2 regions of the Ferribacterium limneticum genome follow, and region 2 is predicted to be linked to the other one. Evidence: riboswitches for the same ligand, from Rfam matches in the RefSeq annotation. Region 2 holds a riboswitch; the other holds the start of a gene.

Region 1 (5,732 bases), 1.8 Mb from region 2:
CAGCGTGTCGTAGTAGCCCATGCCGATGCAGGACTTGTTGACGACATTTTTGCTGGCCATGGCCTTGAGGTCGGCCAGCGCCTCGTGTTCGCGGCGCGGGGCGGGCAGCGGCAGGTCTGCCGGCAGGCGAATGGCGGCGGGAACAGTCTGGTCGATCAGCTGTTCGAGGCTGTCAGCACCGATGGCGGCGAGTATGGCAGCCATTTCGGTGGTGCAGGGTCCGATGTGACGGCCGATGAACTCGTCGTGCTGTTCAAGGGCGGAAAGGGGAAGATTCAACGGCATGGGAATCCTTGAAAACGATAGATACGGCGATTTTTTGTGCTCCCTCCCCTTCAAGGGGAGGGCCGGGGTGGGGATGGGGTATTGCACGATACGCAAACCGAACCCATCCCCCACCCATCCTCCCCCTTAGAGGGGGAGAAGCTTTAAATGCTGACGATGCTTACGCGGCGTCAGCAACGGCCTGGTAGGCGGCGGCGTCGAGCATCTTGTCGAGGTCGGCCACATCGTCCGGTGTCATCTTGAACAGCCAGGCAGCGTAGGCGTCCTGATTGACCGATTCCGGCGCATCGGCAGCAGCCTGGTTCACTTCGGTGACGGTGCCGGCGATCGGGGCGTACACGTCAGCGGCAGCCTTGACCGATTCAACGACGGCAATTTCCTTTTCGGCGTCGAAATGGGCGCCAATTTCCGGCAGTTCAACGAAAACGAGGTCGCCGAGAGCTTCCTGGGCATGGTCGGTAATGCCGACGGTGACGGAACCGTCAGCGTTGAGCAGCATCCATTCGTGGGAGGCGGTGTACTTGAGGTTGGCGAGGACGTTGGACATGGTTTTCTCCTGAATGGGGTGAATTAGATGACTGCTTTGCCGTTGCGGGCGAATACGGGTTTGGTGACCTTGGCCTTGAGCGCCTTGCCACGGATATCGACTTCGACTTCGTCGCCGATCTGCACGCCGAGCGGCAGGCGGGCGAGGGCGATGGACTGCTGGAGCGTCGGCGAGAAGCTGCCGGAGGTGATTTCACCGTCGCCGTGCGGGGTCATGACCTTCTGGTGGCCGCGCAGCACGCCCTTGTCGAGCAGGATCAGGCCGAGGAACTGCTTCTGTTGGCCATTGGTAACCAGCGCTGCCTTGCCGACGAAATCGCGATCAGTATTCAACGACACGGTCCAGGCCAGACCGGCGTCGAGCGGCGAAACCGTCTCGTCCATGTCCTGGCCGTAGAGATTCATGCCGGCTTCCAGGCGCAGCGTGTCGCGCGCACCGAGGCCGCAAGGGGCAACACCGGCGGCATTGAGCTTGTTCCACAGCGCTTCGGCTTCGCCAGCAGGCAGCATGATTTCGTAGCCATCTTCACCGGTGTAGCCGGTGCTGGCGATGAAGTACTGATCGACCTCGGCAGCGAAGAAAGCCTTCAGACCTTCGGTCGCAGCCTTGGCCTGCGGCAGCACTTCCCAGACCTTGGCGCGGGCATTCGGGCCCTGGACGGCGATGATGCCGAGGTTGTTGGCGCCATCGCGGCGCTGGGTGATGGTCACGTCGAGCTTCCATTCGGCGACCTTGGCCTGCATCCAGGCCAGATCCTTCTCGGCCGTGCCAGCATTGACGACAATGCGGAAGCGCGTATCGGTCAGGAAGTAGATGATCAGGTCGTCGATAACGCCGCCGGCTTCGTTGAGCATGGCGGCGTAGAGGGCCTTGCCGGAAACCTTGAGCTTGGCCACGTCATTGGCGACGAGGCGGGAGAGGAAAGCGCGGCAATCGGCGCCGACCACATCAACCGGACACATGTGCGACACGTCGAACATGCCGCAGTTGTTGCGGACCGCGTTGTGCTCCTCGATCTGCGAACCGTAGTTGACCGGCATGTCCCAACCACCGAAATCGACCATCCGGGCATTCATCGCGCGGTGAGCGGCATTCAAAACCGTTTTCTTCAGCATATCAGTCCTTTACAGGCTTTAATTAAAGCCGGTTCTAGAAACGAAAAAGGGGTGAAACGAAAGATACACATCTTGCGTTTCACCCCTCTGTCCTCGATACCTGAGAGATTTGCCCCATCGGTGGGCGCTGTTGACGCCGCTCTCCAGAGTTTCGAAATGGCAAGCCATTTCGGTTCCGCGGTCCTTTTGCCTGAGCGTTTTCGGGTGAAATTGCGCCTTCGGCGGCAGACGGATCTGCGCTCTCCCACGGAACGGGAGGCACTATAGCGGGATGCTCCGGTCTAATCAACCTGCTGCACTGCACAAGGGAGTCCGGGGTATGGCCCCCTTCGTGCTAAACTCTTCGTTTGCCTTCAAACGCTTGCCTGTGATACCTGTCAATTTCGATTTTCATTGCCATTCCATCGTTTCCGACGGCTTGCTGCCGCCCGAAGTGGTGGCTAGACGCGCGGCAGAGAATGGTGTCGATCTGTGGGCATTGACTGACCACGACGATATCGGCGGTCTTGCCACGGCCAGGGCGACGGCTGAAGAAGTCGGGATGAGTTTCGTCAATGGTGTCGAAATCTCCATTGAGTGGCGCGGTACCCCGATCCATATCGTCGGCCTCGGTTTTGATGCAGCCAATGCTGCGCTGACTGGCGGCCTCGATGAACTTCGCATTGGTCGTGTCGAGCGGGCGAAGCGCATGGGTGACGCCCTCGCAGCAATCGGTATTCCCGGTGTTTATGAAGGCGCCCTGTGCTTCGTGACCAACCCCAGCCTGATTTCTCGGGCGCATTTCGGGCGTTACATGGTTTCGATCGGCATCGCCAAGGATATGAGTGGCGTTTTTCAGCACTACCTGACGCCCGGCAAGCCGGGCTATGTCGATCATCGCTGGGCGACGCTCGAAGAAGCCGTTAACTGGATTACCGGTGCCGGTGGTGTGGCTGTCGTGGCCCATCCCGGGCGCTACAAGATGTCCGGCGCTGAGATGCGCCGCTTCCTCGATGATTTCAAGGATGTCGGCGGGCAGGGTATCGAAGTGACCTGCGGCAGTCATTCGCCGGATCACGTGATGCATTTTGCCCGTCTGGCCCGTCATTATGAGTTCCATGCTTCTCGCGGCTCCGATTTCCACGGGCCAGAAGAGAGCTATGTCGATCTTGGTAAACTTCCTCAATTGCCTGAAGACCTGAAACCGGTCTGGCGCCTGGTGTTCTGACATGGCACGCGTTGTCAATATTCATCCTGAATCTCCGCAGTCGCGCTTGCTTGTCCAGGCGGCTGAATTCATTCGCAATGGTGCCATTGTCGCCTTGCCCACCGACTCCTGCTACGCCCTGGGTTGCCATCTTGGCGACAAGGAAGCACTGGACAGGATTCGCCTGATTCGTCAGATGGATGATCGCCATCACCTGACGCTGATGGTGCGAGATCTCTCTGAAATCGCCCATTTTGCCCGGGTCGACAATGCCCAGTACCGCTTGCTCAAGGCGGCGACGCCCGGCAGCTATACCTTCATTCTGGAAGGTTCCAAGGAATTGCCGCGCCGGGTCATGCATCCGAAACGCAAGACCATTGGCCTGCGCATTCCCGATCATCCTGTGGCGCTGGCCTTGCTTGAAGAGCTGGGCGAGCCATTGCTGACCACTACCTTGCAATTGCCGGGCGACGAATTTGCGCTGACCGAAGGCTGGGAAATCCAGGATCGGCTCGAAGACCAGCTGGAGTTGATCCTCGATGGCGGTCCTTGCGGCACGGAGCCGACAACGATCATCGACCTGACCGGCTCGGCGCCGGAACTGATTCGTGCCGGGCGTGGTTCGCTGGCACCTTTCGGACTCGACTAAGCGCATGTTCGAAAGCCTGATCCAGACCCTGGCCATTTCGGCATTACCGGTGATTTTCGCGATTACCTTGCATGAAGCAGCGCACGGCTATGCGGCCCGCCATTTCGGCGATCCGACGGCCTGGATGCAAGGCCGCATCAGCCTGAACCCGCTGCGGCACATCGATCTGGTCGGCACCATTATCATCCCGATCACGATCCTGCTCTTCTCCGGCGGTACCTTCCTGTTCGGCTACGCCAAGCCGGTGCCGGTCGATTTCAGCCGCCTGCGCAAGCCCAAGCAGGATATGTTCTGGGTAGCTGCCGCCGGTCCCGGCGCCAACCTGTTCATGGCTTTCGTCTGGGCTGCTCTGCTCAAGCTGGCCTGGCTGCTGCCAAGCAGCGAATTCACGCTGCCGCTGTCTGAAATGAGCAAGATCGGCATCATGGTCAATTGCGTGCTGATGGTGCTCAATCTCTTGCCGCTGCCGCCGCTTGATGGTGGTCGCATTGCGGTTAGCCTGCTGCCACATCAGATGGCGTGGAAGTTTGCCCAGATCGAACGCTGGGGTTTTCCGATTTTGTTGCTCCTGTTATTCACCGGTATCCTCGGCGCTGTGATGAACCCGCTGGTCATTTTGTCAGCCCGGGCGATCGAGTTAATTTTTGGCCTTTACTAAATAATCTATGTACGCAGAACGTGTTCTCTCTGGCATGCGCCCAACCGGGTCGCTGCATCTCGGCCACTATCACGGTGTTCTCAAGAACTGGGTCAAGCTCCAGCATGAGTACCCCTGCCTGTTCTTTGTGGCTGACTGGCATGCGCTGACCACCCAGTACGACAATCCGCAAGGCATCGAAAAATCCTCGATGGACATGGTCATCGACTGGCTGGCCGCCGGTGTTGATCCGAATCAGTCGACCCTGTTCATCCAGTCCAAGGTGCCTGAGCACGCCGAACTGCACCTGCTGATGTCGATGATGACGCCGCTCAGCTGGCTGGAGCGGGTGCCGACCTACAAGGATCAGCAGGAAAAACTGGCTGGCAAGGATCTGACGACCTATGGCTTCCTCGGCTATCCGCTGCTGATGAGCGCTGACATCCTGATCTACCGGGCCGACAAGGTACCGGTTGGCGAGGACCAGATCCCGCATGTTGAATTTACCCGTGAACTGGCTCGCCGCTTCAACCACATGTATGGCCGCGAGCCGGGTTTTGAAGACAAGGCTCGCGAAGCCGTCAAGAAGCTGGGCAGCAAGAAGGCGCGCCTGTACGAAGAGCTGCGTACCCGTTTCCAGCAGAACGGAGACAAGGAAGCCGTCGAGCAGGCCAAGGCGATGCTCAACGAGATCCAGCACATGTCGGCGATCGATCGTGAGCGCCTGTTCGGCTTCCTGGAAGGCACGGGCAAGATGATCCTGGTCGAGCCGGGTTACCTGCTGACGCCGGAATCCAAGATGCCGGGTCTGGACGGGCAGAAGATGTCCAAGTCGTATCACAACACCATCACCATGCGCGAATCCGAGGAGTCGGTCGCCAAGAAGGTGAAAAGCATGCCGACCGATACCAATCGCGTCCGTCGCACCGATCCGGGTGATCCGGCGCGCTGCCCGGTCTGGCAATTGCATCAGGTCTATTCCGATGACAGCACCAAGGAATGGGTGCAGCAAGGTTGCAAGACGGCTGGCATTGGCTGCATCGAGTGCAAGCAACCAGTCATCAATGGCATTCTGAAAGAACAGGTGCCGATGCGCGAGCGGGCACAGGTCTATCTGGACGATCCGACGCTGGTCAAGAACATCATTGCCGATGGTTGCGAAAAGGCTCGCGAATACGCCCGTGAAACGATGCGCGATGTCCGCGAGGCGATGGGGCTGGAATACCACTGATGTTCGGTTACGACTGGGAAGCGCTGATCTGGATCGCCATCGGTTTTGGCGGACAGGGGCTATTCATGATGCGCTTTCTCGT
Region 2 (5,732 bases):
TGTTGCGGGTGACCGCCTTTTGTACGGCGCGGGCGGTGGTTTCGCTATCCGGTGCCGCGTTGACGATCAGCGGGCCGACTTCACGTTCGATCGGCTCCCAGGTGTGAACGACCTGCTTGAGCTTCTCCAGCGCCTCCTCGCGCAGGGTGGCTGGTTCGATCAGGGTCAGGGCGGGCGGTTTGGACAGTTCGCTCAGCAGCGCCTGGCGTGCGTCGTCGAAGCCGAGCCGGGCTTCGGAGATTTCAGCCAGGCTGGACTGGGTCAGCGCCTCGTTGCGCAGATCCATGTCCAGGGTCAGCAGGCCCTTGGTCAGTTGTTGCGAGTAAGTGCGCAGCAGGCCGGCGGTGTTGATCAGCCGGGTATCGGTTTCGATCTGGCGCGAGGTGTAGATGTTGATGGCCGAGACGCCGGCATCGATGACCAGGAAGAGGCCGATGGCCAGGACAAGGTCACGATATTTTCCAAAGAGCGGGGCAAGCAGCGTTTTCATGACAACCTGACGCGAAGCGGGGCGGCTATCTTGCTGCAGGACTGTTACAGGTTTGTGAATTGGTAAAATTGCGAAGGTCGACTTTCCTGTCACGGCTTTGCAATCTTCGCTTTCTAAACTGCACAGTCAGTTCTCAGGAAGCGTGCGCAATGATCGATGAAGCAGCGGAATTACAGCGAATCATGACCGAGGGGCTTTTGTTCCCGGTCTTTCAGCCCATTATGGACTTTCGCCTGCGCGCCATCCTTGGCTACGAAGCGTTGATGCGGGGACCGGAGGGGAGCCCGCTGCATCGGCCGGACCAGTTGTTCGGAGCCGCGGCGCGGCTTGGTTTGACCAATGATCTTGAGCACCTCTGCCGGCAGGCCAGCTTGCGGGCATTTGCCGCACAGCGCCTGGCTGGCCGGCTGTTTCTCAATGTCACCCCGGGGTGTCTGCTCGATCCACGCCTGATGAACGGCCACACCCGCGATCTGCTCAACGCGCTCGGCATCGCCCCGAACCGTATCGTGCTTGAATTGACCGAGAATCAGCAGATCACTGACATGCCCGGCATCCTGGAGGCACTGCAGCACTATCGCGGGCGCGGTTTCCAGATCGCCATCGACGACCTGGGCGAAGGCTTTGCCAACCTGCGCATGTGGTCGGAGTTGCGCCCGGAGTTCGTCAAGATCGACAAGCATTTCATTCACGGCATCGCCGAAGACCGGATCAAGTTTCATTTTGTCCGGGCCATGCAGGATCTGGCCGAAATCTGCAATGCCTCACTGGTCGCCGAGGGCATCGAGCGCAATCAGGATTTCGTCTGCCTGCGCGACATGGGCATCGCCTGCGGCCAGGGCTATTTCATCGCCCGGCCGGAAAGCCATCCGGTGAGGCAATTGCCGGGTCAGACGGTGATAGCGCTCGACCAGCAATCGCTGGCCCTGTCGCCGATGACCGGCGGCCCCGGCAAGTTGCCGACGGCGCGCAGCCTGCTCCGGACGATCCAGCCCGTGGCGCTGAATGCCACCAACGAGAAGGTGATTGCCCGTTTCGAAGCCGATCCCGATCTGGATGTGCTGCCTGTTGTTCAGGGCACGCAGCCGGTGGGCATGATCAACCGGCACAGCATGATCGACCGCTTCGCCCGGCCGTTTCGCAAGGAACTGTTCGGGCGCCGGACCTGCGATCTGTTCATGGATCACGCTCCGCTCATCGTCGACCAGCACGCCACCATCCAGGAACTGGCGATGATGCTGTCAATGGCGCCCAAGCATTACCTGTTCGATGGCTTCATCGTCACCGGCGAGGGCAAGTACCTCGGCGTCGGGACCAGCCATGACCTGATGGCAACCATTACCGAAATGCAGATCAGTGCCGCCCGTTACGCCAATCCGCTGACCCAGTTGCCGGGCAATGTACCGATCAACGAGCATGTCGACCGCATGCTGTCGTCCGGCGAGCAGTTCGTGGCCGCGTACATCGACATCGACGACTTCAAGCCCTACAACGACACCTATGGCTACCGGCGCGGCGATGACGTCATCCAGACGCTGGCCCGCCTGCTCTGCGAGGCCACCGACGAGCGCATGGACTTTGTCGGCCATATCGGCGGCGACGACTTTTTCGTGATCTTCCGCAGCCCCGACTGGGAAATGCGCTGCTGGCAAATCATCGCCAGCTTTGCCGAGGCGGTCGGCAACCTGCTGACGATCGACGAACGCCTGCAAGGCGGCTACATGGCTGAAAACCGGCGCGGTGAAGTGAGCTTCCAGGGCTTGCCGACCTTGTCCATCGGTGCCGTTCGCATTGGCCTGGGGGAGTGCGAATCGCATCGCGAAGTCGCCGCTGCCGCTTCGGCCGCCAAGAAGCAGGCCAAGAAAAAAGCCAAGGCGGCCGCCAATGAACCCCTGGGCGGCAGCCTGTTCATCGAGCGCCGCCGTTTGGGCGCCGGCGATGCCGTTTTGTCCGTGGCGCGGGCCTTGAACTGACGCCGCCGGCCTGCCGGGATTTCCTTGGCAGGCCCGGCAAGCCTGGCGCTGAAGCGAACGCGCCCCGTTTGTTCAGTCCCAGCGCTGCTGGTAAGAGAAGGTCGGGAGCTTCCAGCCAAAACGGAGCGCCAGCATGCGAAAGCCAAAGCCGGCGATAAAACACGCCAGCGTATTGAGGTCAGCGTCGATGTCGGTTGATTTCAAGACCAGGAAGAGGGCGCAGACAAAGAGCGACACGCTGGCGTAAAGCTCCCGGCAGAAAACCACGGGGACCTGGTTGCAAAGCACATCGCGCAGAATGCCCCCGCAGATGCCGGTCAGCATGCCGGCCATGATGACGACAACGACCGGGTAATTGAGTTGCAGGGCGACATTGCAGCCAATCAGGGAGAAGGCGACCAGACCCATCGCATCCAGCATCAGGAAGATGTTTTTCATGTGGTGCATGAAGCGGGCAAGCAAGGTTGTCGCCAGACCGGACAGGATGACGAGATAGACGTACTCGGGATGTTGCGTCCAGCCAATCGGGAAATTGCCAAGAATGACATCCCTGATCGTGCCGCCACCCAGGGCGGTGACGAAGGCAATCACGGCCACCCCGAAAATGTCCATGTTGCGACGCCCTGCCGCCAGCGCGCCAGACATGGCTTCGGCCGCGATGGCGACCAGATAGATGACCAGTAGCAGGTCGAATTGCTTGGTGGCGAGCGGCTGAAAAACGTGGATAAGAGTTTCTAACATCAGGACAGACTCCGTCAAAAATCGGAAGGCTCGAATTGAGTCTTCCGTGACGCCTCTCCCCCTGTCCTTTTACCTGAGAGTTTCAGCTCGCTGTGAGCCTGCCCCTTCGGTGAGTTGCCAGGCGCCAGGGCACCTGCAACTTCTCTCCAGCCGGCGAATCATTTCTGCGGTTCAATGTACCTGAGCGATTATGGGAGTTTGCGCCTTCGGCGGAGTTCGCAAATTTGGAACTCTCTCTCCCGCAGAAGGGCGGATTATCGTGATTCGGCGGATTGCTTGTCAATCAGTGACAGGCCAGCGCTTGAAACGCGGTGGCGAGCCTCATGCCAACGGCAAGATTCTTGCCGAGCACGAAGCAGCCTCGCGGATAGAGCGGCCCCTGCGCCGGTTTGGCTGCCGAGGCAGAGGCGACAAGGGTCAGTCGGAGCGAATGCCGTTCAGTTAAGCGTCATTCCCGCGCAGGCGGGAATCCAGTACTTTGAAATCCCTGGGTTCCCGCCCGCGCGGGAACGACTAATTCGAAGGGTTTTCCGCTTAACAGAACGGAGTTGCCGGGTCGAAGCCGTGGTGTGCCCGGTGTTGCCGGCTTACAGGCTACTCACCCGGCTGGCCGGAAATTTGGCGGTGAAGCAGCTGCCGACGCCCGGGGTGCTCTTGATATCGAGCTGCGCCTGGTGGCGGTTCAGCGAGTGCTTGACGATGGCCAGGCCGAGGCCGGTGCCGCCGGCATCGCGAGAGCGGCCACGGTCGACGCGGTAGAAGCGTTCGGTCAGGCGGGGGATATGCTTGGCCTCGATGCCGATGCCGGAATCCTGCACGGCGAATTCGCCGCCTTGCGGGGAAGCGCGCCAGCTGATCCGGATTTTGCCGCCGGCCGGCGTGTAGCGCACGGCATTGGCGACCAGGTTGCCGAAGGCGCTGACCAGTTCCGGCTCGGAGCCGCGCAGGTCATTATGGCCGTCGTTTTCGACAATGATCGTGTGGCGACCGGCGGACAGGCCATCGGCATCGCGATGCAGTTTGTCGAGCAGGCTGGCCATGTCCACCGGCTCGTTGTCCGGTGGCGGCGCCGATTCGATCGAGGACAGGGTCAGCAAGTCCTGAACGATAGACTGCATGCGCTTCGACTGGTCGGCCATCATCTCGAGATAGCGGTTTCTTTCCTCGCGGTCGACATCGAATTCCTGCAGCGTTTCGAGGAAGCCGGCAAGCACGGTCAGCGGTGTGCGCAACTCGTGCGACACGTTGGCGACGAAATCGCGGCGCATGCGGTCGAGGCGCTCGGTCTGCGTGACATCCTTGACCTGCATGAGGCGCCGGCTGCCAGCGTAGGGGATGATGTGGATCGAGAAGACGCGGTCCTCTTTGCGTTCGGTGCGCATGGTCAGCGGCCGGCTGAAATCGCTTTCTTCTAGATAGGCGACAAATTCCGGCTGGCGAACGATGTTGGCGACCGATTGCCCCCGGTCGGTGCGGATGACCAGCCCGAGCTGATCTTCGGCGGTACTGTTGCAGAACAGGATCTGGTTGTGCGTATCGAGCAGCACGACGCCATCAGTCAGGGCCTGTCCGGCTGCGAAGAGCATGGCAATTTGATGGTCACGCTCGGCGATCTGCTCGCGCAGGTCTTTCTCGTGCCGATAGAGGCGGCCAAAGATGCCATCCCAGGCGCCTTCGCCCTCCAGGCTGGGATCGACCACCGGGTTGTGCGACCAGCGGTCGAGGCGGGCGAAGTTGCGGAAGTGGAAGGCCATCTGCAGGGCCAGGCCCAGACAGAAAACCGTCCATCCCGCCCAGTGGGCAACAAAATAGCCGACGGGTAGTGCAATGACTGTTGATAGCAGTGCCAGCAACAGGGCCCGCATCAGTTGCGATGACACCTCGCTCAGGCTCCCCGGAAGCGGTAGCCGGTGCCGCGTACGGTTTCGACGCGCTCGTGGTTGCCGGAGGCTTCGAGGGCAGCGCGCAGGCGGCGGATGTGCACATCGACCGTGCGCTCCTCGATGAAGACATGGTCGCCCCACACTTCGTCGAGCAACTGGGCGCGGGTGTAAACGCGTTCGGCATGCGTCATGAAGAAGAAGAGCAGGCGGAACTCGGTCGGTCCCAGTTCGATCGGCTGGCCGCTGGCCAGCACGCGATGGGTCGCCGGGTTGAGTGCCAGCGTACCGATCTCGACCGCTTCGCCGGCCAGATGCGGGGCGCGGCGGCGCAGCACGGCGCGGACGCGGGCGACCATTTCCTTCGGCGAGAAGGGTTTGGTGATGTAGTCGTCGGCGCCGGCTTCGAGGCCCTGGACCTTGTCTTCTTCATGGACACGGGCGGTCAGCATGATGATCGGCAGTTCGCGCGTGCGCTCATCGGCGCGGATTTTCTTGGCCAGGGCGACGCCGGACTGGCCGGGCAGCATCCAGTCGAGAATCACCAGGTCGGGCAGGGCAGCGCGGATGGCCGACTCGGCCTCCTCGGCGCTGCTGGCGCGAACGACGAGAAAGCCGGCATGCTTGAGGTTGATCGTGACGAGTTCC

Evidence for each region. Region 2 has a riboswitch for glycine ahead of KI617_RS16805 (trimeric intracellular cation channel family protein). Riboswitches for the same ligand answer to the same signal wherever they lie in the genome.
Region 1: it holds a riboswitch for glycine, as region 2 does, so the genes downstream of both, gcvT (glycine cleavage system aminomethyltransferase GcvT) here and KI617_RS16805 (trimeric intracellular cation channel family protein) in region 2, are expected to answer to the same signal.

What each region holds. Positions count from the first base shown of each region.
Region 1 covers NZ_CP075191.1:1,733,427-1,739,158, forward strand. Annotated here, with positions in the region: gene gcvP (aminomethyl-transferring glycine dehydrogenase) at 1-285, opposite strand, end outside; gene gcvH (glycine cleavage system protein GcvH) at 446-832, opposite strand; gene gcvT (glycine cleavage system aminomethyltransferase GcvT) at 856-1,947, opposite strand; glycine riboswitch at 2,025-2,104, opposite strand; glycine riboswitch at 2,116-2,204, opposite strand; gene KI617_RS08165 (3',5'-nucleoside bisphosphate phosphatase) at 2,315-3,154, shown strand; gene KI617_RS08170 (L-threonylcarbamoyladenylate synthase) at 3,156-3,782, shown strand; gene KI617_RS08175 (site-2 protease family protein) at 3,787-4,440, shown strand; gene KI617_RS08180 (tryptophan--tRNA ligase) at 4,448-5,650, shown strand; gene KI617_RS08185 (lipid-A-disaccharide synthase N-terminal domain-containing protein) at 5,650-5,732, shown strand, end outside.
Region 2 covers NZ_CP075191.1:3,489,028-3,494,759, reverse strand. Annotated here, with positions in the region: gene KI617_RS16815 (ATP-binding protein) at 1-490, opposite strand, end outside; gene KI617_RS16810 (GGDEF domain-containing protein) at 640-2,463, shown strand; gene KI617_RS16805 (trimeric intracellular cation channel family protein) at 2,536-3,204, opposite strand; glycine riboswitch at 3,362-3,456, opposite strand; gene phoR (phosphate regulon sensor histidine kinase PhoR) at 3,792-5,084, opposite strand; gene phoB (phosphate regulon transcriptional regulator PhoB) at 5,090-5,732, opposite strand, start outside.